3 regions of the Bradyrhizobium sp. SZCCHNR1093 genome follow, and region 1 is predicted to be linked to each of the others. Evidence: riboswitches for the same ligand, from Rfam matches in the RefSeq annotation. Region 1 holds a riboswitch; each other region holds the start of a gene.
What was found. A riboswitch is a leader RNA that binds a small molecule or an ion and turns the genes downstream of it on or off. The one in region 1 is predicted to bind S-adenosylmethionine.
Positions count from the first base shown of each region.

Region 1 (7,976 bases):
CCAGCCGCTTCGTCGCGACCGCCACGGGCCAGCAGGAACGGGCGGCGACGCCAAGCCTTCGTGATCGCCGGCGCGCGGTCGAGAGCGCATTGTGGATCGACGACAATGCGGCGCGCGACATCGATCTGGCGGCTGCGGCTGGTGAGGCCGGCGTCAGCCCGTTCCATTTCCTGCGGCTGTTCGCGGCCACGATCGGCGTGACGCCGCATCAATATCTGATCCGCTCCCGCTTGCGGCACGCCGCACGGCGTCTCAGCGAGGAGGATACGCCGGTCACCACCATCGCCTACGATTCGGGTTTTGCCGATCTGTCGAATTTCACCCGCACCTTCGCGCGCGCTGCCGGCGTGTCGCCGGCGAAGTTTCGCAAGGCGTCGCGCGGCGAGCGCAAGATTCTCCAAGATCATCTGAGCCGCCATTGATTGGATGATCCCAGCGCGTGCGACGGCCGCACGCGAAGCATGGAGATCATCGATGTACGATCATATCGGCCTCAAGGTCGGCAATCTGGACGCGAGCGTACGCTTCTACACATCGGCGCTGGCGCCGCTCGGCCACATCCTCTGCTCCAAGGACGAGGCGTCGGCGGGCATCGGCCCGAAGGGGGAGCCGGCGCTGTGGCTGTATCTCGACAAGGGCGCCAGCAAAGGCGCCGCCCATATCGCGTTCCGCGCCCAGGACCACGCGGCGGTCGCCAGATTCCACAGCGAGGGTCTGACGGCCGGCGGCAGCGACAATGGCGGCGCCGGGCCGCGCGCGGACTACAGTCCGACCTACTACGCCGCCTTCCTGATCGATCCCGACGGCAACAACATCGAAGCCGTGTGTCCGTGAGGTCCCGGCCATGGCATCGATTCAGAAGGACATCCCGATCGCAGCCTCCGCAGCCGCCGTCTGGGACGCCGTGCGCGACTTCGGCGCCGTTCATACCCGGCTGGCGCCCGGCTTCGTCGTCGATTGCCAGCTCGACGGCGACGTCCGGATCGTGACCTTCGCCAACGGCAATGTGGCGCGCGAACGCCTCGTCAGTTGCGACGAGGCGCAGCAGCGTCTGGTCTACACGATCGAGAGCGAACGCGTGACGCATCACAACGCGTCCGTGCAGATCATCCCCGACGGCGCGCAGGGTTGCCGGATGCTCTGGATCACCGACGTGCTGCCGCACGCCATCGCGCCCTATATCGAGCAGCAGATGGCGCTCGGCACGCGCGCGATGCAGGACGCCCTAGGCGGGCTGCGCGCCTAGACGAGCCGAGCAGCCGTCAGCCGACATGCGGAGATGGCGGGATCTGCGCCCCCGAGCCGAGCTCGGCCGCCAGCACGGCCGGGCGCAGCTCCAGCGCTGCGGCCGGCTTCGGGCCCCAGCGGGTGAGCATGACGGTGGCGAGCGTCAGCACTCCGAGCAGGACCATCGAGGACGCCGCCAGCATGAAGAAGTCGCCCTCGGTCGCGGCATGGCTCAGCAGATAGCTGCCGCCTGCGGCGATGAAGACGAGCCGCACCGTCTGTGCCAGCACCGGACCGATCACCCTGGCTGCGCCCTGCGAGGAGAAGTACATCGAGATCGCCAGGCCGATGAAGGCATACATTGGCGCTGCGACCTGAAGATAGTGCCGACCCGCGCTGCGCGCGCTCTCGTCCTGGGTGAAGATGTCGACCCACAATTGCGGAACGATCGCGATCAGCGTCGACAGCGCACCCACCGACGCGAAAGAGACCAGCCCCGCCGTCCAGGCGATCCGGCGGGCGCGCACGATTCTTTCCGCACCGATCGCCATGCCGACCATCGGCACCGAGGCCATGCCGACGGAGAACGCGACAGTGGTCACCATGAATTCGAGCCGTGCGCCGATGCCGTAGCCGGCCAGCACGGCGGTGCCGAACGATGCCAGCATGTGCGTGAAGATCGCGATCGACAGCACTGATTGCAGCGGCGAGAAGCAGGCGATGGCGCCGACCTTGAGGATGTCGGCGAACATCGCACGGCTGATCTTGAGGCCCCGCAGCTTCGGCCGGACGCGCGCGCGGCCGGAGAACAGATACCAGCCCATCACCGAGATGCTGACGCAGAACGCCAGCAGCGCGCCGGCGGCGACGCCGCGCATGCCGAGCCCGAGGCCCAGACTCAGCGTGCCGCCGAGCACGATCTGCAGCACGGCCGAGCTAAGGATCATGAACGACGGCAGCTTCATGTTGCCGGTGCCGCGCAGGATGCCGGCCATCGAGTTCATCAGCCAGGGCAGGATGGCGCCGCCGAAGAAGATCTGCAGATAGGCCGTGGCATGGCTCAGCACCGCGCCGCGGCCGCCGAGCACCTCCAGCAAGGCAGGTCCGAACACCAGCATGCCGATCATGAAGGTCGCGCCGAACAATAGCGCGATCAGCAGCGCGTGCGTGGCGAGGGTCGAGGCCCGTTCGGTGTCGCCGGCGCCGAGCGCCCGCGCGATCGCCGAGGCCACGCCGCCGCCCATGGCGCCGCCGGACATCGTCATGGTCAGGATCACCAGCGGGAACACCAGTGCCATCGCCGCCAACGCCTCGATACCGAGCCGGCCGATATAGGAGGTCTCGGCGATGACGACGCAGGTGCCTGCCGTGTTCGCGATGATGTTGGGCCAGGCCAGCGACAGCAGGGTGCGCAGAATGGGGCCGTCGACGAGCGCATTCCGAACCGGCTTCGCGATGGGCGGCAACGTACGCCCCTCGCCGACCGGACTGTCGGCCAAGCCGATCTCGGACATGCTCGCTCCCCGTTTGGCCGCGCCATCTGGCGGGACCTTTGTCGTTCCTCCTAGCACACCGCCGGGCCGCGCCCCGTGCAGCGGGCGCATTGCGGGTGCGCGGTCAGCGCGCAGCCGGGCCTAGAGGCGGAAGTGCTTGGAGAGCTTCAGGCCCTGGGCCTGGTAGTTGGAGCCGATGCGGCTGCCATACATCGCGTTCGGCCGGGCCAGCATCTTCTCATAGACGAGGCGGCCGACGATCTGGCCATGCTCGAGGATGAACGGCACCTCGCGCGAGCGCACCTCGAGCACCGCGCGCGAGCCCTGCCCGCCGGCGCCGGCATAGCCGAAGCCGGGATCGAAGAAGCCGGCATAATGGACACGGAATTCGCCCACGAGCGGATCGAACGGCACCATCTCGGCGGCGTAGTCCGGCGGCACCTGCACGGCCTCCTTCGAAGCCAGGATGTAGAACTCGCCGGGATCGAGAATGAGGCTGCCGTCGGGTCGCGCCTTGATCGGCTCCCAGAACTCCTCCACGGCATAGCCGGCGCGGCGGTCGACGTCGACGACGCCGGTATGGCGCTTGGCGCGATAGCCCACATAGCCGTTGGCATTGCTGCCGGACAGGTCGACGGAAAGAGCGACGCCGCCGACGAGATCCGCATCATCGCGATCCACGAGCCGCTCGGCCTGATGCAGCGCGATCAGTTCGTCCTCCGATAGAACCGCGTCGCGGTAGCGGAAGCGGACCTGGGACAGGCGCGAGCCTTCGCGCAGCAAAACGGGAAACGTCTTCGGGCTGATCTCGGCGTAGAGCGGGCCGTGATAGCCCGCGCCGATCATGTCGAACCGTCGCGTGCCGTCGGCGATCACGCGGGTGAACACGTCGAGCCGCCCGGTCGAGCTCTTCGGATTGGCGGCCGCGACGATGTCCTTCGGCAGCGCGAGACTCTCCAAGAGCGGCACGATGTAGACGCAGTTGGTCTCCAGCACTGCGCCGTCGGCGAGCGCGAATTCGTGCAGCTTCAACTCGTCGATGCGCTCGGCGACCGTCGCGCCCGGCCCGGGCAGAAAGCTTGCCCGCACGCGATAGGCGATGTCGCCGAGCCGCAGGTCCAGGCTCGCCGGCTGGATCTGGCTTTCGACAAAATCGTATGCGGGGATGATCAGGCCAGCCTCCGCCATCGCCACGATCATGCGATCGGGGAGGATGCCGTGGGCGTCGGGGCTGAGCGAAAACGGCAAGACCTGATCCTTTGCAGGCGCCGGAACGGCGGCTTATCGAGCCTATATAGGGTCTTTTTACCGGTTATCCGATGGCTGGCTTGACGGAAAGGCCGGTTGCGACTATGAGCACGACTTATCCCGTGGTGATTTGAGCCGGCCGGCTTGCAGCCACGTTAAATAAGTCGCTAAACAGGCCGGGGACGATTGTGATCCCGGCCGTGAGGAGTTTTCCCAGGCCGGTTTTTTTGTGCCCATCGCTGGAGGCGGTGGTCACGATGGAGGTCACATGTCGAAGTCCCCCGCGAAGGCCCCGGCGTCGTTCGCCCGCTATCGTCCTGAAACCCGTCTGGTGCATTCCGGCACCTTGCGTTCCGAATTCGGCGAGACCGCCGAGGCGCTCTATCTGACGCAAGGCTTCGTCTACGCCACCGCCGAGGAGTGCGAGGCGCGCTTCAAGGGCGAGGATCCCGGCTTCATCTATTCGCGCTTCTCCAACCCGACCACGGCAATGTTCGAGCGCCGCATGATCGAGCTCGAGGGCGCCGAGGCCTGCCGCTCGGCCGCAACCGGCATGGCCGCAGTCACCACGGCAATCCTCGCTCCCCTCCGTGCCGGCGATCACGTCGTCGCCGCCAAGGCGCTGTTCGGCTCGTGCCGCTACGTCGTCGAAGATCTCTTGCCGCGCTACGGCATCGAATCGACCCTGGTCGATGGGCTCGACCTCGACCAATGGCAGAAGGCGGTCAGGCCGAACACCAAGTCGTGCTTCCTGGAGAGCCCGACCAATCCGACGCTCGACGTGATGGACATTCCCGCGATCGCCGAGATCGCGCACGCCCGTGGCGCGCGACTGATCGTCGACAACGTGTTCGCGACCCCGATCTGGCAGAGCCCGCTCGCGCTCGGCGCCGACGTCGTGGTGTATTCCGCGACCAAGCACATCGATGGCCAGGGCCGCTGCCTCGGCGGCGTGATCCTGTCGTCGGAGGCGTTCATCGCCGAGCACATCCACAATTTCATGCGCCAGACCGGTCCGTCGATCTCGCCGTTCAACGCCTGGGTCCTGCTCAAGGGCCTGGAGACCTTGGCGGTGCGCGTGCGCGCGCAGACCGAGACGGCGGCGAAGGTGGCCGACTTTCTCGCGGCGCATCCGAAGATCTCGCGGCTGATCTATCCCGGCCGCGAGGACCATCCGCAGGCGGCGACCGTGCGCAAGCAGATGCGCGCCGGCTCGACGCTGGTCGGCTTCGAGGTGAAGGGCGGCAAGACCAGCGCCTTCCGTACGCTCAACGGCTTGAAGCTCGCGCGCATCTCCAACAATCTCGGCGACGCCAAGACGCTGGTCACGCATCCGGCGACGACGACGCATCAGCGGCTGACGCCGGAGGCACGCGCCGAGCTCGGCATCAGCGAGGGCTTCATCCGCTTCTCCGCCGGGCTCGAGCATGCCGACGACCTGATCGAGGATCTGGATGCGGCCCTGAGGGCCGCGTAGCGAATGGCCGCATAGAGAATGGCGAATAGGGCGTACCGATTGCATCCTATTCGCTACTCGCTATTCCCTACTCGCCACTCTCACATCGGCCGATAGGTCAGCACGTTGGCCGGCGTGTTGATGCCGAGCTTGACCTGGCCGACCGAACGGATGATGTCGTCGCCGAGCAGCTGGGCGAAGCAGGCATAGCCCCAATCGCTCATGTGCAGACCGTCCGAGATCACGAACTCGTTGATCGGGATCGCCTGCCGCTCGTGCCAGTCGCGCATCACCTCGAAGCGCGGGAAGATGCCGGCGTGATGCAGCTCGGCGATACGCCCGAGCAGCTTGTTCATGCGGCTGGCGTTCTCCGAGCGCTCGTTGACGCGCGGGGAATATTGCAGGTCGACCAGCACGACATCGGAGGCCGCCGCCTGGATCTTGGCGACGCCGTCATCGACCAGCTTGGCGGTCTCGGCGGGATCGAGATCGCGCAGTACGGCATTGGTGCCGACCTGCCAGATCACGAGATCCGGATGCCGGTCGATCACCGACGTCTCCAGCCGCTTCATCATCTCCGGCGCATCCTCGCCGCCGACGCCGGCATTGATGACGCTGATGTCGACCATCGGATATTGCCGGCGCAGCTGCGCGGCAAGCCGATTCGGATAGGTGTAGTCCGGCGCGCTCGCGCCATAGCCCTGCGTCGACGACGAGCCGAAGGCGACGATGACGACCGGCAGGCCGGAGGCGAGCTTGTTGGCGACGTGCGGCAGCGAAATGAAATTCTTCTTGGCGACGCCCTTCGGCGTCAGGCACGGCACGCGGTTGAAGATGTCGGTGGCCGACTTCGCGACCTGCTTGACCTTGTCGATCGCCCGCTCGGTGATGCTGCGCGACGGCGGCGTCGCCGCGACGGCCTGCCCGGCTGCAGCCGGCGGCTGTGCATCCGTCATGGCCGGCGCGGTCGTCGCCGCAGGCGGCGAGGTCGTGGCCGCCGGGCGCGCCACGGCGATCGGCCCGGGCACCTGATCGCTCGCCTGCGCCACCGTGACGTGACCGATGCTCGGTCGCAGCCCGCTGATCAGCGGAGCCTTTGGATCGGAGCTCTCCACATCGGAAAGCGCGGCGGGCGCAGCCGGCGCTGCGCTCTGCGCCCGTAGCTTCTGCGGGCTCAGCGCGAGGGCGATGGCAATGGCAATGACCGCAACGGCCGAAAGCTTCTCCCATGTCCCGGAGACGCGGTGACACTCATTCGACGTCATGAACGACATAACCCTAGTTCTGCTGCGCCGGCCCGATATGCGCCGCGTCGATGATGAACTTCGACAGCGCCCGGCCGAGGCAGTCATGAACCTGCTTGGCCAGCTCGACTCCGTGCGTCGGATTGAACAGGTCGAAATCGCCCTGCTCGTTCCATTGCCGCATGATGGCAAACCGATCGAACAGCGGAATGTCCCGGTGCTGCGCCACCACACGCATGTTGTCGACATAGGGCGGCACGGAGATCAATGTCTCCGTCCGCGGACTGTATTGCAGGTTCATCAAGACGACGTCAGCTCCCGCTTTCTGCAGCGTCGCCACACCGTCGTCGACCGCCTGCCGGAACTCATCAGGATCGATCGACCGCATGGCGTCGACCGTGCCGGTCTGCCAGATGACCAAATTAGGCCTTTTTCCTTCCACCAGTTTAACGAGATTGCCCGCGACCTCCTCGGCCGTCTTCTTGGGCTGCAGCTCGATGCTGAGATTGACGGCGACGGTTGGCAGCTTGTCCTTCAACGCAGCCTGCAGACGGGCGGGGTAGGCATTGGCGTCGGACGTGCTGACAATGGAGGATGACCTGCTTCCGACGACGAGAATATCCAGCGTGCGGCCGTTCTTGACGGCGTCTGCAACCTTCGGGAGCGGGCTCTCGGTGGTCAGCAGGTAGGCCGGCACCTCGCAGTTCTGCGGCGCCTCTTCCGCGCGCGCAGAGGCCGCCAGCGAAACAGCCAGCACTGCGATACCAAACCTTAACCACGAGACGGACTTCATCAGCCCCCTCCCGCCAGATCGGCGTTGCTGCGCGCACCTTTTCGCGTCGCGCCCTTATCGGCCTCACGCTTGTACCACGAAATCAACGACGCCACCCCCCACATGATGAGGATGCCGCAAAGGCTGATCACCGCGTGCATCATGGCGCCGCCGGACACTTCGGCAAGGACGAAGTGGCCCGCAAACGCCAGAAACACGCCGAGACAGAAGATCTCGAGCGAGTGTTGCCCACAGACAATCAGCGGACGCAGCCACGGCGACTTCAAGAGCGGCCAATCCTTGCGCAAATAGTGCACGGTGAGTGCTGCGAGTGCGAGAAAATGCGCGAAACGCAACACGTCAAGGTCGGTCTTGTCGATCGGATACATCCACTGCTCGATTCGGCGCGGCATCAGATGGCCGAGCTGCGGAATGTACCAGGTCAGGGTCACACAGAAGGCCGCGACCAGATAGGCGACGCAGAGCCCGAGCGTGATCGGCGAGTTGATGATGCGCGACATGCGCCGCGCGCCGCC
Region 1 is NZ_JAUHJJ010000002.1:1,955-9,930, reverse strand. It holds gene QX070_RS05655 (AraC family transcriptional regulator) at 1-422, shown strand, start outside; gene QX070_RS05650 (VOC family protein) at 475-834, shown strand; gene QX070_RS05645 (SRPBCC family protein) at 845-1,246, shown strand; gene QX070_RS05640 (MATE family efflux transporter) at 1,263-2,741, opposite strand; gene QX070_RS05635 (2'-deoxycytidine 5'-triphosphate deaminase) at 2,862-3,968, opposite strand; SAM riboswitch at 4,081-4,160, shown strand; gene QX070_RS05630 (O-succinylhomoserine sulfhydrylase) at 4,237-5,445, shown strand; gene QX070_RS05625 (SGNH/GDSL hydrolase family protein) at 5,526-6,689, opposite strand; gene QX070_RS05620 (SGNH/GDSL hydrolase family protein) at 6,703-7,461, opposite strand; gene QX070_RS05615 (OpgC domain-containing protein) at 7,461-7,976, opposite strand, start outside.

Region 2 (7,976 bases), 350 kb from region 1:
GCGGAGCGCTGCGAGGCCGTGGATCTTGGAAAAGGTGTGGGTGACGACGGTGTTCTCGGTCGTGGCGACCAGCTCGATCCCGAACTCATAATCGTTGCGCGAGACGTAGTCGGCATAGGCGGCGTCGAGCACCAGCACGACATGCGAGGGAAGGCCGGCGCGCAGCCGCTTGACCTCGTCGAACGGGATGTAGGTGCCGGTCGGGTTGTTCGGATTGGCGAGCCACACGAGCTTGGTGCGCGGCGTCACCGCGGCCAGGATCGCGTCGACGTCGGTGCGATACTCGGTCTCGGCGGCAACCACGTTCCTGGCGCCGCAGCCCATGGTCGCGATCGGATAGACCAGGAAGCCGTGCGCGGTCGAGATCGCCTCGTCGCCTTGCCCGAGAAAGGTGTGTGCCAGCAGATTCAGGATCTCGTCGGAGCCGGCGCCGCAGACGATGCGGCCGGGATCGAGGCCATAGGTGCGGCCGATCGCCTCGCGCAGCACCCGCGAGGTGCCTTCCGGATAATCCTCCAGATGTGTGGCCGCGCTCTTGAAGGCCTCGATCGCCTTGGGTGAAGGACCGAACGGAGTCTCGTTCGCCGACAGCTTGAACACCTTGCGGCCCGGCTCGGGCTTCGGGCTCTTGCCCGGCGTGTAGGGCGCAATGTCGAGGATGCCGGGATTCGGCACGGGGCGGTTCATCGTCAACTCCGGAAAATCATCACTGGCGCGGGGCGTCTCAGCTGGGAACCGTATAGCGTTTCGCATGGCCGCCGACGAGGGCCGTCGAGCGCACCGAGGCGCCCGCCGCGATCAGGGCAGCCTTGATCTTGTCGAGGTTCGACGGCGACTCGATCGACACCAACAGCGCCGCGCCGTCAAAGGCGGTATCGGGCACCGCGATGACGTCGGCGAGCGGCGACAGCGCGCGGGACACCTGCGCATTCCAGCCGGAGACGCGGATGCTCCAGGTCTCGACCTCCAGCACCAGCGCGTCGTCCGCGACGCGCGAGATCGCGAACACCGGCAGCGCCGCCGGATGGTCGGCCCGCTCGATGAACGGCATCCGCGCGATGATCTTCGGCGCGCCCGCGGGCTCCAGCGTGATCCACCACGGCGTATGCCCCGAGGTCGTCGACACCAGCGCGAGATCGCCCTTCGAGCGCGCCACGGCTTCGACGGCGGCCTGGGCGCTGAAATGGGCGACATAAGGCACCACGAAGCCGAAATGGAACCTGGCGGAATCGCGCATCGCGGATTCGCCGACCGACACGTCGGCGTGAACCGAGAACGGCGCCTGCACGTAAGTGAACGTCGAGACGATCACGCGCCAGATGCCCTCGACGGTGTCGAGCGGCAGGATGCCGCGATGGCGCTGCACCAGGCGCCGCATCATGTCGGCCTCTCGCGCCGGGCGGAACGCCGAGCCGACCTCCTGGGTCTTCTTGACCTTGATCAGCCGGTCGATGATGTCGGCCCTGTTCATCAGGAGCTGATGGACCTGCTCGTCGATCGCGTCGATCTCCTTGCGCAAATCGGCGAGCGAGGGAGGGGCTGGCGGCGGGGTCGACATGGGCAGGGTCACTCTTCGCAGGCCGCGGGTCAACGCGCGGCGGACTGGAACGGATGCCGTTCTCTCCGATGCGGGGGACGTGCGCAACAGCAAGTTTACCTCGTGCTGCCTAGGCTTGGCTGACCTGCAGCCATGGGGCGCCCGATCGGCGGTCAACCCGAGCTTGCCTTGACGAGGAGCGCCCGCGGGACTAGTTTCTGCCTGTTCCGTGGTCATTTGAGCCGGCCGGCTTGCAGCCACGTTAAAAAACTCGCTAAACAGGCCGGGGACGTTATCGATCCCGGCCGAACCCCAGTTCAGGCCGGGTTTTTCATGGCCTGATGTGTCACGTGGTTCGGGAGCCCTTGCCGGATGGCCGGGGTGAGAGACATGACAGGCCTGACGCCGAAACCCACCTCCGCGCTGCGCACGATTGCGCCCGAAGAGCGCTCGCACGAGGTCGATCATCCGAGCTCGCTGGTCGCGCAGTTCGGTGCCGACAAGCCGCTCAGGCTCGATTGCGGCGTCGACCTGTCGCCGTTCCAGATCGCCTACCAGACCTATGGCGAGCTCAACGCCGACAAGTCGAACGCGGTCCTGGTCTGCCACGCGCTGACCGGCGACCAGCACGTCGCCAACCGTCATCCGGTCACCGGCAAGCCGGGCTGGTGGGAGACGCTGGTCGGCCCCGGCCGTCCGCTCGATCCCAGCCGCTATTTCATCATCTGCTCGAACGTGATTGGCGGCTGCATGGGCTCGACCGGCCCGGCCTCGCTGAACCCTGCGACCGGCAAGGTCTGGGGGCTCGATTTCCCGATCATCACCATCCCCGACATGGTGCGGGCGCAGGCGATGCTGATCGACCATCTCGGCATCGACACGCTGTTCGCCGTGGTCGGCGGCTCGATGGGCGGCATGCAGGCGCTGCAATGGACGGTGGCCTATCCGCAGCGCGTGTTCGCCACGCTCGCGATCGCCTGCGCCACGCGGCACTCGGCACAGAACATCGCCTTCCACGAGCTCGGCCGCCAGGCCGTCATGGCCGATCCCGACTGGGACCACGGCCGCTACGGCGACAAGGGCACTCATCCGCATCGCGGCCTCGCGGTGGCACGGATGGCCGCGCATATCACTTATCTGTCGGATGCCGCCCTGCATCGCAAGTTCGGCCGCCGCATGCAAGACCGCGAGTTGCCGACGTTCTCGTTCGACGCCGACTTCCAGGTCGAGAGCTATCTGCGCTATCAGGGCTCGTCCTTCGTCGAGCGCTTCGACGCCAACTCCTATCTCTATCTGACGCGGGCGATGGACTATTTCGACATCGCCGGCGACCACGATGGCGTGCTGGCGGCGGCGTTCCGCGGCATCAAGACGCGCTTTTGCGTGGTGTCCTTCACCAGCGACTGGCTGTTTCCGACTTCGGAGTCGCGGGCGCTGGTGCATGCGCTCAACGCGTCCAGCGCGCGCGTGTCGTTTGCCGAGATCGAGACCGACAGGGGGCACGACGCGTTCCTGCTCGACGTCCCCGAGTTCTTCGAGATCGCCAGCGCTTTTCTCGATTCCGCCGGCAAGGCGCGCGGCCTCAAGGTCGCGACGGGAGGCTGAGACATGAGCATGCAGGGTGTGCTGCCGCTGAACGGATTCTCCGGCGGCGAGGTGCTGGCCTATCGGCCCGATCATCTCCTGATCGCCGGCATGGTCGAGAGCGGCTCCAAGGTGCTCGACATCGGCTGCGGCGACGGTGACCTGCTGCAGCTGCTCGAGAGCCGCGGCATCGACGGCCGCGGCATCGAGCTGTCGCGCGAGGGCGTCAACCATTGTGTCGCCAAGGGCCTCGCGGTGGTGCAGGGCGATGCTGACACCGATCTCGTCGATTATCCCGACGATGCGTTCGACTACGTGGTCCTGTCGCAGACCCTGCAAGCGACGCGGCGGCCCAAGACGGTGCTGGAAAATCTCCTGCGCATCGGCCGCCGTGCCATCGTCACCTTCCCGAATTTCGGCTTCTGGCGGCTGCGGCTGCAGCTGCTGGTCGGCGGCCACATGCCGCGCACCGACAATCTGCCTTTCACCTGGTACGACACGCCGAACATCCATTTCTGCACCATCAAGGACTTCGTCCAGCTCTGCGACGAGATCGGCGTCAAGATGGAGCGCGCCGTCGCACTTGATAGTTACGGCCGTCCCTTGCGCGTCGCCATGCCCTGGTGGTTCTGGAACATGTTCGGCGAGCAGGGGGTGTTTCTTCTGAGCAGGGCGGAGAAGGGGCGGTAGGGGCAGGGGCGACATTCGCTGGGCGCCTCGTTCAAGTTTGCGGCCCGCTCTCTCCGCCGTCATGGCCGGGCTTGTCCCGGCCATGACGTCTTGCAGTATGGCGAGATGGCGGGCGGCTACGTGTACTTCATGACTAATCGTCCCAACGGTGCGCTCTATGTCGGCGTGACCAGCGATCTCGTGCGCCGTGTCTTTCAGCATCGATCCGGCTTGGTTGACGGCTTCACCAGGCGGTATGGCTTGAAGCGATTGGTGTACTTTGAAGTCTTCGACGACATTCAGAGCGCGATCCAACGGGAGCACAACATCAAGCATTGGTCGCGCGCCTGGAAGATTGGACTGATCATTGCGAGCAATCCCGACTGGGACGATCTCTACGATAGGATCACAGCTTGAGGCGTGCACGAGGACGGACGTGGATGGCCGGGACAAGCCCGGCCATGACGAGCTTGGGGTGGCGGGATTTCACTTTTCAAAGAGCCGATGGCGGCTGAGACAAGGCTGCGCATCCCCGCGGCGCATCTGCGCCCGAGCTATGCGTCATGCATCGCCTCCGATAGCGAAGAGGCGCAGGGAAGGCCGGATGCTGGCCGCACCCATGGCCCGCCTGCGGAAAAAATGCAGGCGGCAGGAACCACAGGTACGAGCCGGAACACCCGGCCTTCCCTGCGCGATGGTTGAACGGCTGCTTCGCATTCTCCTCGGTGCGCCGGGCTTTTTGGCCACCGTGTCGCGCAATGCGCTTGCGCGCATCGCGCTGGATACCAGCATCGGGGTATCAGGACCGCGCGACTTGACCGTGCGTGCCGGAATTGCTCGTCCGCGCGAGGAAGCCCCACGCGCAATCCGACACGCCCACCGCATCCCACCTCAGCGTTCGTGACGACCGCGATACGCCCCTCTTGCAGTGAGGCGGGACGGGCGGAAATCTGCGCTTGATTTGGCCGACGACGCAAGCCGCGATCGTGCGACAAACTAACACGACGGGCAGTCCGTGCATGAGGCTCATGCGCAAACTGCCCGTCGTGCAACGTCTGATGCCGTTCCTACGGCTTGCCCCGTGATCTACAGCAAGCCGACCTTGTGCATGATGTCGCGGATCTGCGCCGGACTGGGATCACCGACCGCCGGGCTGGACCACTCGCTGGTCGTCGTTGCCGGGCCCCTGGCAACCGAACCGGCTCCGTTGAGCTTGCCATTGGGCGCCTGCGGCACCAGCGTCGGAGACGTCGCGCCGCTCTGCGCCTCGCCGCGCGCCAGTCCGAGCAGGCGACGGAGAACGTCGAGCGAGGGATCGGCCGTGGGCGCGGAGGCCACGCCCGCTTCCAGGCCGAGTGCGCGCATCGCGTTCGGCAGTCCGGCACCCGAACGGTTGGGATCGCCGAACTGCAGCGGCGTCGATGTCTCCTTCAGGATCTGGAACAGCCGCTCCACACGCCGCGCGTCGCGTGTCGCGAACTGGCCCTTGAAGTCGGGATGATGCGCCAGCACGAGCGCGGCGAGGCCGGTGACGTGCGGCGTGGCCATCGAGGTGCCGTCCCAGGCCCCGAAGCCATCCGTCGGCAGCGAGGACACGATGCCGACGCCCGGCGCGCAGACGTCGATCTCCGGCCCGAAGCAACTGAACTTCGCCGGAAAATATCCGTCGGCGCTCCGGAAGCCGTCCAACCCCTGCTGGGCGTGGAAGCTGTCCTCGGGAAACTCGCCCCATTTGCCCATCGCGGCGACCGCCAGGCAATGCGGCGTCGAGCCCGGAAACTGGACCGGCCCCGACGAGTTTCCCGCGGCGACGATACAGGCGAGGCCCATCTGCTTGGCCCGCAAGATCCGCTCCTCGATGATCTGCGACGGCTCGCCGCCGCCCAGACTCATGTTGGCGACGTCGATGCCATTCTCCATGCAGTAGTCGAGCGCCGAGACGAGATCGCTGAACCGGCCGCCCGGGAAGATCCGGCAGACATGGATTTCGGCCGCCGGAGCGAAGCCGCGAATGCCTCCGCCGGAGCCGATCGGTCCGCCGGCGATGATCCCGGCGCAATGCGAGCCGTGACCGATGGTATCGACGGTCCAACTCGCGGGATCATTGCCGACGATGCTCTTGCCGATCGTGACGCTGTGCAGATTGCGATGCGTCGGCGCGGCGCCGGAATCGATCACCGCAATCTTCACTCCCGCGCCGTTATAGGCGAGGGGCAGGCGATCGAGGCCCATCGCGCGCTGGCCCCAACCCAGCAATTGCTGGCCGGGAAATCCGCGCAGATAGGCGCCGAGCGTCTTCGCGGCGATGCGGTTCACGCTGTCGGGGGTCAGTTGCGGACGATCGAGCCAGAAGGTCCAGTAATCGACCCGCGGCTTGATCAGGATCGAGCGGATGGTGTCGGGCGTCTCGCCCTGAATCTTGAGCGTGACGCGGCCGCTGGCGTCGGTGACGCCCTGAACCGGCCACACGCTGCCGAACACGTACACTTCCACCTCCGGCAGCGGGCCGCTCTCGCCGACCACTTCGATCGTCGTCGAGAACCCGTCGGCCAAGGGAATGAGAACGCCGGGATTGGGAAGCTGGTGCGGCGCCGGCACCTGGGGGACGGTCGGATCGAGCATGTAGGTGAGCGGCGCATCGCGCTCGACCGCGAGCCGTGCTCCGGCCTGGGCCTTCAGCAATTCGGCCTTGTCGGGCGCCATGCGGGCCAGCACCATCGGGCCGAGCGGTGCTTGTCCTGGGTCGGCGCTCTGAAATCCGAGCAGGCGCGGCGGCTGAATTGTCTTCACCACGTCGATGTCGGGGCTGTTTGTCAGTTGTTGGACGATGAAGTCGGCGCTGAAGGTCCCAAGCCCCATCTGCTGGCGCGGTGCCAGGATGTACTGCGCCCGCCGTTGCGAGATCGTTGCGCCGGGTTGACCCGTTGCTGGCGCCGCCGTGCCGCCGTCGCTGCGGCTGGTCCCTTGTGCGGCTGGGGCTGATGCGGCGGTCACCCGTGCTGCGGCCTGCGGTGCGGCAGCGGCCTCGGCTGACGGCTGCACCGCTCCGGGTTGTGCTCCGGTGCCGTTGACGGCCGTGCCGGCCGCATCCTTCTGATCCGAGATTTCAGGCTTGCTTCGTGCGGCCATTTGCGGGCTCCTTCATCCTCGCTCGTGACATCGTCGGGAGGCGCCGCTGAAGTCAGCCGGCGCCAAAGGGTTTCAGCGGAGCGTTCGGCTCCACCACGATCGTGCTGAAAGTCGATCGGAGGCGATCGGCCTGGCTCTTCGTCATCGACAGGATGACGACGTCAGGTGCGACCTGACCGACGCGTTTCACGCTGGGCTCGCGGCTCAAGTGATCAGCGAGCTGGCCGGACTTGACCGGCTCGCCTTGCACGATGAATTCCTGTTCTGAGTTCGGATCCGCCATGCGTCGTTCCCTCCATGTCAGGTCGGCGGTGGGCGGACTTTTCGTGCGCCCACCGCTTCACTCTCTTGGACCCGCGTTGCGATGTCGCGGGTCGTTGCTTCCAATCGGTCGTCCTAGTGCATCGTGCCGGCGGGCTGGCCGGTGCTGAAGATGCCGAGCGTGTGCCCGATGTTGAGGCCGGTCTGCGCGCCCTGTCCGATCTTCTTCAGCACGCTCCAGAAGCCCTGCAGCTCCATGTCGGTGGGCTGCGCCGCGGCCTGCTGGCCCGGCTGGCCGGCGCTGAAGATGCCGAGATTGTGCCCGACGTCGAGGCCGGTCTGGACGCCCTGTCCGATCTTCTTGAGCACGCTCCAGAAGCTCTGCAGCTCCATGTCGGTCGGCTGCGCGGCCGCCGCCTGCTGGCCCGGCTGGCCGGCGCTGAAGATGCCGAGATTGTGGCCGACATCGAGGCCGGTCTGGACGCCCTGGCCGATCTTCTTGAGCACGCTCCAGAAGCTCTGCAGCTCCATGTCGGTCGGCTGCGCCGCCGCAGCGGCTTGCGGACCGGTGCTGAAGATGCCGAGGTTGTGGCCGACATTGATGCCGGTCTGGACGCCCTGACCGATCTTCTTGAGCACGCTCCAGAAGCCCTGCAGTTCCATGTCGGTCGGCTGCGCCGCGGCGGTGGCGGCTTGCGGACCGGTGCTGAAGATGCCGAGGTTGTGGCCGACATTGATGCCGGTCTGGACGCCCTGACCGATCTTCTTGAGCACGCTCCAGAAGCCCTGCAGCTCC
Region 2 is NZ_JAUHJJ010000002.1:354,740-362,715, forward strand. It holds gene hisC (histidinol-phosphate transaminase) at 1-687, opposite strand, end outside; gene QX070_RS07265 (chorismate mutase) at 725-1,558, opposite strand; SAM riboswitch at 1,757-1,836, shown strand; gene QX070_RS07270 (homoserine O-acetyltransferase) at 1,928-3,142, shown strand; gene metW (methionine biosynthesis protein MetW) at 3,146-3,811, shown strand; gene QX070_RS07280 (GIY-YIG nuclease family protein) at 3,917-4,207, shown strand; gene QX070_RS07285 (S8 family serine peptidase) at 4,877-6,919, opposite strand; gene QX070_RS07290 (hypothetical protein) at 6,972-7,202, opposite strand; gene QX070_RS07295 (hypothetical protein) at 7,316-7,976, opposite strand, start outside.
Region 2: linked by a shared signal. The riboswitch ahead of QX070_RS07270 (homoserine O-acetyltransferase) and the one ahead of QX070_RS05630 (O-succinylhomoserine sulfhydrylase) in region 1 are both predicted to bind S-adenosylmethionine.

Region 3 (7,976 bases), on a different contig from region 1:
CAACCCGCAAGCAGATCGAAAAGGCGCTCGAGATGCTCAACGCCGCCGAGCGCCCGTTGATCGTCGCCGGCGGCGGCGTCATCAATGCCGATGCCAGCGATCTGCTGGTCGCGTTCGCCGAGACCGTCAACGTGCCGGTCGTGCCGACCCTGATGGGGTGGGGCGCCATTCCCGACGATCACGCGCTGATGGCCGGCATGGTCGGCCTGCAGACCAGCCATCGCTACGGCAATGCCAATTTCCTGGAGTCCGATTTCGTCCTCGGCATCGGCAATCGCTGGGCCAACCGGCACACCGGATCGATCGAGACCTACACGAAAGGGCGCAGCTTCGTGCATGTCGACATCGAGCCGACCCAGATCGGCCGCGTGTTCAACCCCGACCTCGGCATCGTCTCGGATGCGAAGGCGGCGCTGGAGATGTTCCTCAGCGTCGCGCGCGAATGGCGCAAGGCGGGCAAATTGCGCGAGCGGCAGGCCTGGCCCGCGGCGTGCCAGGACCGCAAGCGCAGCATGCTCCGGCGCAGCGATTTCGACCAGGTGCCGATCAAGCCGCAGCGCGTCTATCACGAGATGAACAAGGCGTTCGGCCGCGACACCTGCTACATCAGCGTCATCGGCCTGTCGCAGATCGGCGGCGCCCAGTTCCTCAGCGTCCACCGCCCGCGCAACTGGATCAATGCGGGGCAGGCGGGGCCGCTCGGCTGGACCTTGCCGGCCGCGCTCGGCGTGCGCGTCGCGGATCCGAAGCGTGAGATCGTCGCGCTGTCGGGCGACTATGATTTCCAGTTCCTGATCGAGGAGCTCGCGGTCGGCGCCCAGTTCAACCTGCCTTACATTCATGTCGTCGTGAACAACGCCTATCTCGGCCTGATCCGGCAGGCGCAGCGCGGCTTCTCGATGGACTATCAGGTCCAGCTGTCGTTCGAGAACATCAATGCGCCCGAGGTCGGCGGCTACGGCGTCGATCACATAGCCGTCGCCGAAGGTCTCGGCTGCAAGGCCATCCGCGTGACCGATCCCGACAAGGCGCAGGCGGCGTTTGCGATCGCGCGCGAATGGATGGCGGAGTACCAGGTGCCTGTCGTGGTCGAGTTCGTGCTCGAACGTGTCACCAACATTGCGATGGGGACCGAGATCGACAACGTCGTCGAATTCGAGGAGGTGCTCGACCTGCCGGTCGACGACACCCCGGCCGAGCCGCCGCGCACCTTGCAGCCGGCCTGATCGCAGCGACCGTTCTCATTCGAGGACCAATTCGAGGACCATGACATGCCGCGCTTTGCTGCGAATCTCACGATGCTCTTCAACGAGCTTCCGTTCGTCGACCGCTTTGCCGCCGCCAAGGCGGCTGGCTTCAGCGGCGTCGAGTATCTGTTCCCGTATGATTTCGACAAGGCGGAGCTGCGCGAGCAGCTGGCGCGCCACGGGCTGACGCAGGTGCTGCACAATCTGCCCGCCGGCAATTGGGCCGCGGGCGAGCGCGGCATCGCGATCCTGCCGGATCGCGTCGACGAATTCCGCGACGGCGTTCGTCGCGCCATCGAATACGCGCGGGCGCTCGACTGCCGCCAGGTCAACTGCCTCGTCGGGATAGCGCCTGATGATGCCGACCCGCGCGAGCTCAACCAGGTGCTGGTCCGCAACCTGCGCTTCGCGGCAACCGCGCTGAAAGCGCAGGGGATCAAGCTCTTGATTGAGCCGATCAACACACTCGACATTCCCGGCTTTGTCCTCAACCGCACCGCCCAGGCGCTGCAGCTGATCTCCGAGGTCGAGTCCGACAATCTGTTCGTCCAGTACGACATCTACCACATGCAGATCATGGAGGGCGATCTGGCGCGCACCGTGCAGAAGCATCTCGCCCGCATCGCTCACATCCAGCTCGCCGACAATCCTGGCCGCCACGAGCCCGGCACCGGCGAGATCAACTACGCCTTCCTGTTCCGGCATCTGGATGCGATCGGCTATCGCGGCTGGATCGGCTGCGAGTACAAGCCGCGGACGACGACGATGGACGGGCTGGGCTGGCTGACCGATCGCGCGATCGTTCCCGCGAGCTGAGTTTACTACGTGCCATTCAGCCCGGGTTTGCTGCCGAGGAAGATGCCGCCGCTCCTGTCTCTTCACGCGAGGCTTATGGATTGCATCGAGCGCTACAGGATGGCGCAGCTTCAATGTTGTTGCGCGTGAGTTTCACTCACGCCTTAGCAGCCACGACAGATGCCGTGAATTTTTGTGTCAATCTTCTTCTGCTCGTCGACCCACTCAGCAGGCCATTGTCCGCCTGCCCAAGGCAACTGCTTCCTGTTGGCAAAGTTGATGGGTACCGTAAAGGTGAAGCTATCGTCGCTCATCTCTGCGGGCGGCTCCGGAAATGGTTCCGCTCGCTCAATCATACTTAGGGCCGCCGTATCGAGTAACTCGGAGCCGGCGCTTTCCACCAGTTCTCTGGAAATCAGTTTCCCCTGCCGATCAATGACAAACTTGACCTTGGCCGTGCCACTTTGACCGGCCGCCCCTGGCGGAAACGTTCTCTTGCTCACTAATAGTATTACAATCTTCTTTTTCCACGCTTCGCGAGCGCTTGCCTGAGCGCCGACACTTTCCGTTTGCGCATATGAGAAAGACGCCGAAGCCAGTAGCAGTACGAACAGACCGGCCAGCGAAGGAATTCTCGCGTTCATAAGCGGATTCCATCACACGCGAAGATAATTCACAACCAAAAATTGCCGGTATGGCGCAGTTGCGCGAAGCGCCCGTCCCGTACGTCGCCAGCGTCGGCTGAAAAGGTCCGCGTTGGGCCAGGAGCGGCCGCGCGTTGTTCCTCAAACTGGGGCGTGCTTGCCAAGCTCGATAGTGCCAGCTATCGTCAACTCCAACATCAAGAGTTGGGCCGACGCCCAGCGCCAACCTGCTCCCCGAGCAAGGTGGCTTTCTTCCTTCGGAAGAAGATGTGGCCGGTCCGGCAACTAAACGGGACAAGCCACCACGGCGTCATGCGCTCCTCTCTTCGAAGAAGGGGACGAGAATGACTGTCGATAGAATCGAAATTGAGCCGGCCGATGCAAGGTCCCAGGACCTGATTAACCTCGTAACCGCGCTGGACGATTTCTTAAACAAGGTCTGCGGGGTGGAAAGGAATCACGGCTCTCCAATTGATCGGCTAGCGCACGACGACACGCAAATGTTTATCGCGCGGATTGCCGGACAAGCCGTTGGCTGTGCGGGGCTGCAGGTGTTCGCGGATGGTACCGGGGAGGTGAAGCGCATGTATGTCGTCACCGAGGTTCGTGCAACTGGAATAGGCAGCAGGCTCTTGACGCGCGTCGTGGAAGCGGCCCTGACCGCCAAGCTGCCGGTTCTGCGGCTGGAAACCACGGAATTTCTTCCCGATGCCCAGAGGCTCTATCGGGCGAAGGGGTTCGTTCCGTGCCCAGCGTATGGCGCTTACGTTTCCAACCCGATCAATTTGTACTTCGAGAGATGGCTGACGAAATGATGGTCGAGGGCGATGTGCCGACAAGGAATAGATGATCAAGTCTGCTTTTAGATTGCTCAAATCCCCATAGCGCTTGCCGCGCCACCCCGCTCAACATGCGCGGTTTCCTCCCTTGGAGGGTTTCGGACGCCGGCCGCCCGAATATGCCGCGCCGTCAATCATGCGGCCGGCATCCGAAACCCTTCACATAAGCGGACATCGCTAAACGACATGATGGCGATCCCGGTCATCTATCCAACGGGTAAAATCGTTTCAAGAACCCGTCGATCTCGCTATCGGCTGCCTGCCAGCGTGCTCCACGTTCGCTTCTCAAGAGACAGAGGCCGAGAAGTTCTAGCGGGCCATCGGCAACAAGCTCAAGCGTCCCTTTCTTCGCGATCCAGTGCTCTTCACTGCCCTTATCGAGGCGGTCGACCGAATATCCGAGTTCAACAAGCGTGAGATACGCTGGGACTTCCGTATTGCCCGCTGCCGCAATAATTTCTTGCGCCATCTCATTTCCCCTACCGCGCGGATAGGCGTCCGAGCATCGCCTCGTTCACTGCAACCTTCCTTGCCCGCAGTCCGCGATGATCGCAATGGGTCAAATGCAGCCATTGAGGGCCTTGGTCGCCTGCTTCTGCTTCAGACCTGAGAGCGGGCTGTGCTCCCACCTGTTTGGACGGTTTGGGATGGGCTAGCCGCCGACATCTTTAGTGCGTCTTTTCATCTTCGAGTCTGATCACGATGTGCTGCGCCAAGCCGGAGTTCGAGGAGCCGCTGAGAAAATCTCCGGCCGTATGTCGGGCTGACGAACGGAGGGCCGTCCTGGGAGCGGACAACGGAGGAGGTTGCGAACGATGATCACGGTGTTCGGAGAGGGCAGAGGCTTCCGTGTCGTATGGCTGCTGGAAGAGATGGAACTCCCATACCGGCTTCGGGACGTGGACCTCCTGGCCGGGGTCGAGAACGACGCCGAGTTCCTGGCGATCAATCCCGCCGGATTCATTCCGGCGATCCGCGATGGCGATGTTACGATGGTCGAGTCCGTTGCGATCATGGAGTACATCCTGGGGCGGTATGGGCCGACAGCGCTGGCGCCCGCGGCACATGATGTTGCTTTTCCTGCCTATCAGCAGTTTCTCCACCTCGGTGAGGCCGGCCTCGCAGCCTCGCTTTATTTCGTTTCGGGAGCCCGGCACCTTGCGCCTGAAAGCGAGCGCAACAACTGGAGCGCGCGTCAGGCGATGAACGTGTTCACGACCCGGTTGAGCCTAGTGACGCGGCAACTGGCGCACGCGCCCTACATGGCTGGCGACGCGTTCACCGCAGCGGACATTTCCGTGGGCTACGCGCTCGAAATGGCGCGGAAGAACGTCGGTGTCGTGTTCGATGATCGTGTGCAAGCCTACATGACGCGGCTGCGCGCCCGTGCCGGCTATCAGCGGGCCCTGGAGACGTGCCAGGCCACGCGGCGCTGGTGGACTAGCTAGGTGGCGGAACGAGAGAGGCGGGTAGCTCGCCGACAGAGTCTTCAACCGACGAAACGATCATTTGCATTCGACGCCGCGCCGCGACATATGACGGCCGCTGAAGACGCCATCCGAGGTCACCGATGTCATCTGTTGCGACCGTGTTTGCACAATCCTTCTTTCACGGCACGCGAGCCGATTTGCGGCCGGGCGACATGATCGCGGTCGGATATGCCTCCAATTTCACCGAGGCGGAGCCGCTGTCGTGGGTCTACTTCACGGCGACGTTGGATGCCGCGATCTGGGGCGCCGAGCTGGCTGCCGGTGACGGACGGGGACGGATCTACGTCGTCGAGCCCACCGGTCCGTTCGTCGACGACCCGAACCTGACGGACAAGAAGTTCCCGGGAAATCCGACGCGGTCTCATCGATCCCGCGCGCCGCTGCGCGTCATTGCCGAGGTCGTCCTGTGGCAGGGGCACGCGCCGGAGGTGGTGAAGCAGATGAAGGAGGGCGTTGCGCGCGCGATGACCGAAGGGCCGGGCATCATCGACTGAACGGCGCGGCGGCATCGCACTGGCGTCGATCCGTCGCGCCCGATGGCTGTTTGCGGACGCTGCTACGCGCTCGCCACGCGGCGTCCTCCGTCCAGAACATCGGAAAAGTCCGGTGGCAAGGTCCGTTCGAACTGGTGTCGACTCACGAAATCTCCTCCTCATGAGCCGAGCCTATCGCCGAGAGGCGAGGGTTGGACCTGTCGTCCATGATTGATCGGAGGCGCCGCTCTGCAGCGTCGCTCGCCTTTCGGCGACGGCATGGTTGAAGAGTTCGAGGACGAGGCCGAATGCCGCCAAGTCCTCCTGTTCGATGGCTCCATCGTCATAGCCCTTGAGGGTCTCGGCGATGATCCCGTCGACCTCCCGTTGCCAGGTCAGCAGATCGTGTTCCGAGCCGGCATTGCGCACCTCCGACACCGCCGCAAGAATGCGGTTGCGGCCGCTGGTGTTGTCCTCCAGTTCATCCCGGTTCAGATAGCGGCGCAGCCATTCGGCGGCCGAACCGATGCCGGAAAGAACGAGCAAGGCGAACCAGAAGTAGTCGCTGTACTTGTCCAGAAAGGTTCGCTCCGTGCCGTTGATCACCGCCGCGGCGCCTCGATGCACGGAAGGCTCGGTCTCCTTCTCCGTGTCGGGTTTCATGATGTGCGAAGCGCCGGCGAGGCCTTGCGTGATCGTGTCGCGGACCGCGAAAAGCTGCCGGTAGAAGGCCGCCGCCTTGGCTTCGGAGAGCCCCTTCTTGGCCAGGATCAGGTGATTGACGCTGATCGTGTCGACCTTGTCCTCCGGCCAGGCCGGTTTCGCGTTGAAGACGCTGGCTGGAATTTCCTCGGCCTCGTAGCGCGGATGCTTCAGGGCAACGGCCTCCGATGCTTCGATCGGAAGAAACGTGGGTGCTCCGCGTGCCCGGGAGGTCGCGGTGATCGCGTCCACCGTGATCTTGCTGTCGAGCGGACCGACGGCGAGATACGCATCGAGGGTGGGGTCTTGCGCAAGCTTCTCGATCTCGTCTGTCCCGAATTGAGCCGTGGCAACCTTATCGGGCTGCACGCCGGAGCCCTCCAGAATGGTCTGGAGCACTGCGACGTTTGCTCCGGTCCGCCCGATGATGCCGACCTTGTGACCTGCCAGATGGGCGATATCTGCGATCTTGCCGCTGGCCTTCTGCTTGGGCTCGTTGCCGCGTCGCCCGGAGGGCGACCACAGCACGACATAGTTCTTGCGCAGGACCGCCAGTGTTTGCGCATCGGGCGGCATGCCGAGGTCGCCGCGGCCGACCGCCAGATCGGTCTTGTCGGCGGCCAGCAGGGCCAGAGATTCGGCCGCTCCCCCGGTCGTGATCGGAGAGAGCCGGACGGTCCGGCTTTCCTCACCGAAGGCGTTGGCCATCGCCTGGACCACCTTGTGGTCGTCGCTCGCCGCCGGTCCGACGGCGATCCGGAGCGTCTCGGGCTGCAACACGTAGACCAGGCCGGCCGCAGCGGCGCCAAAGGCGACAAATCCCAGGGCTAGCACGATCAGCAACCGTCGTTGACGGCGATCGTGAGCACTCCTGACCACATCGGACGATGACATCAGCGGACCCTCTGAGAAAACGCGTGTTGGCTCCAAGCGCACTGGAACTTGGGCGAACCGGTGTCAACCCGGAATGTTCCGCCGCTTCTGGCGAGAGTTGACAGCCTTGCTGGATCGCTTTGGGTCAGGTGGTTGAGGTGGCGACGGTCGCAATCAGGATAGCTCCAGGTCTGCGCATCTGCCTCACCGTGACGTTTATAAGGCCTACACTCCTCGGACGCCAAGTCTCTTTGCAACAGATCGGTTCTATGACCCCTCTAACAAGTCGCGCAATTTTGCCTTCAATCCGCTCCCCCCTGGCCCATCGCCGATCTTTTCGAGCGCGAACCGTGCGAACCCTTGCGCCTCCGCGTTCTTGCCTGCGGCTTTTCTCATATGTCCGAGTGCCCAGGCCATCAGAACGCCCGTGTTGCCGAACCCCTTGAAGTCGCAGGTTTGCCCCGCAAAGGCTTCCGGCGTCACTGTGGTCAGTGGCGACGTGGGCTGCGCCATGAAATCTAGTTGAGCTCTGCCGACCTGCTCATACATTGCGCATGCGTCGCGTGCTGCGGCGTCCATACTCAACTGGTTTGGCTCGTAGTCCCACCATTGATCACCCGGCTGCCTCGCAAGTCTCCTACGAAACAGGCAGTCCATTTCGCGCATGCGCTTAGGCTCAGGTGCTTCTCCCGAGAGGAGTGGTATGGACATCGGCTGAATGCCCATATTGACGGCGAACTTTCCGCCATACCGGCTCCCCTGAACTTCAACTACCTGACATTGACCGCCAACCAGCCGCCAGTAGCGTTGGCTTGTGCCAGAGAACCCGTCCCGCCGGAGTGTTGGCGCGAACTGGCTCCGAATGGCTTTTGGCAGGGACGCTTTGAGATTGCTCACGAGCCAATCAAACGTT
Region 3 is NZ_JAUHJJ010000009.1:61,350-69,325, reverse strand. It holds gene gcl (glyoxylate carboligase) at 1-1,226, shown strand, start outside; gene hyi (hydroxypyruvate isomerase) at 1,272-2,063, shown strand; gene QX070_RS24860 (energy transducer TonB) at 2,207-2,686, opposite strand; SAM-I-IV-variant riboswitch at 2,876-2,985, shown strand; gene QX070_RS24855 (GNAT family N-acetyltransferase) at 3,031-3,501, shown strand; gene QX070_RS24850 (hypothetical protein) at 3,728-3,994, opposite strand; gene QX070_RS24845 (glutathione S-transferase family protein) at 4,341-4,973, shown strand; gene arr (NAD(+)--rifampin ADP-ribosyltransferase) at 5,096-5,509, shown strand; gene QX070_RS24835 (ABC transporter substrate-binding protein) at 5,681-7,084, opposite strand; gene QX070_RS24830 (DUF4304 domain-containing protein) at 7,331-7,960, opposite strand.
Region 3: linked by a shared signal. The riboswitch ahead of QX070_RS24855 (GNAT family N-acetyltransferase) and the one ahead of QX070_RS05630 (O-succinylhomoserine sulfhydrylase) in region 1 are both predicted to bind S-adenosylmethionine.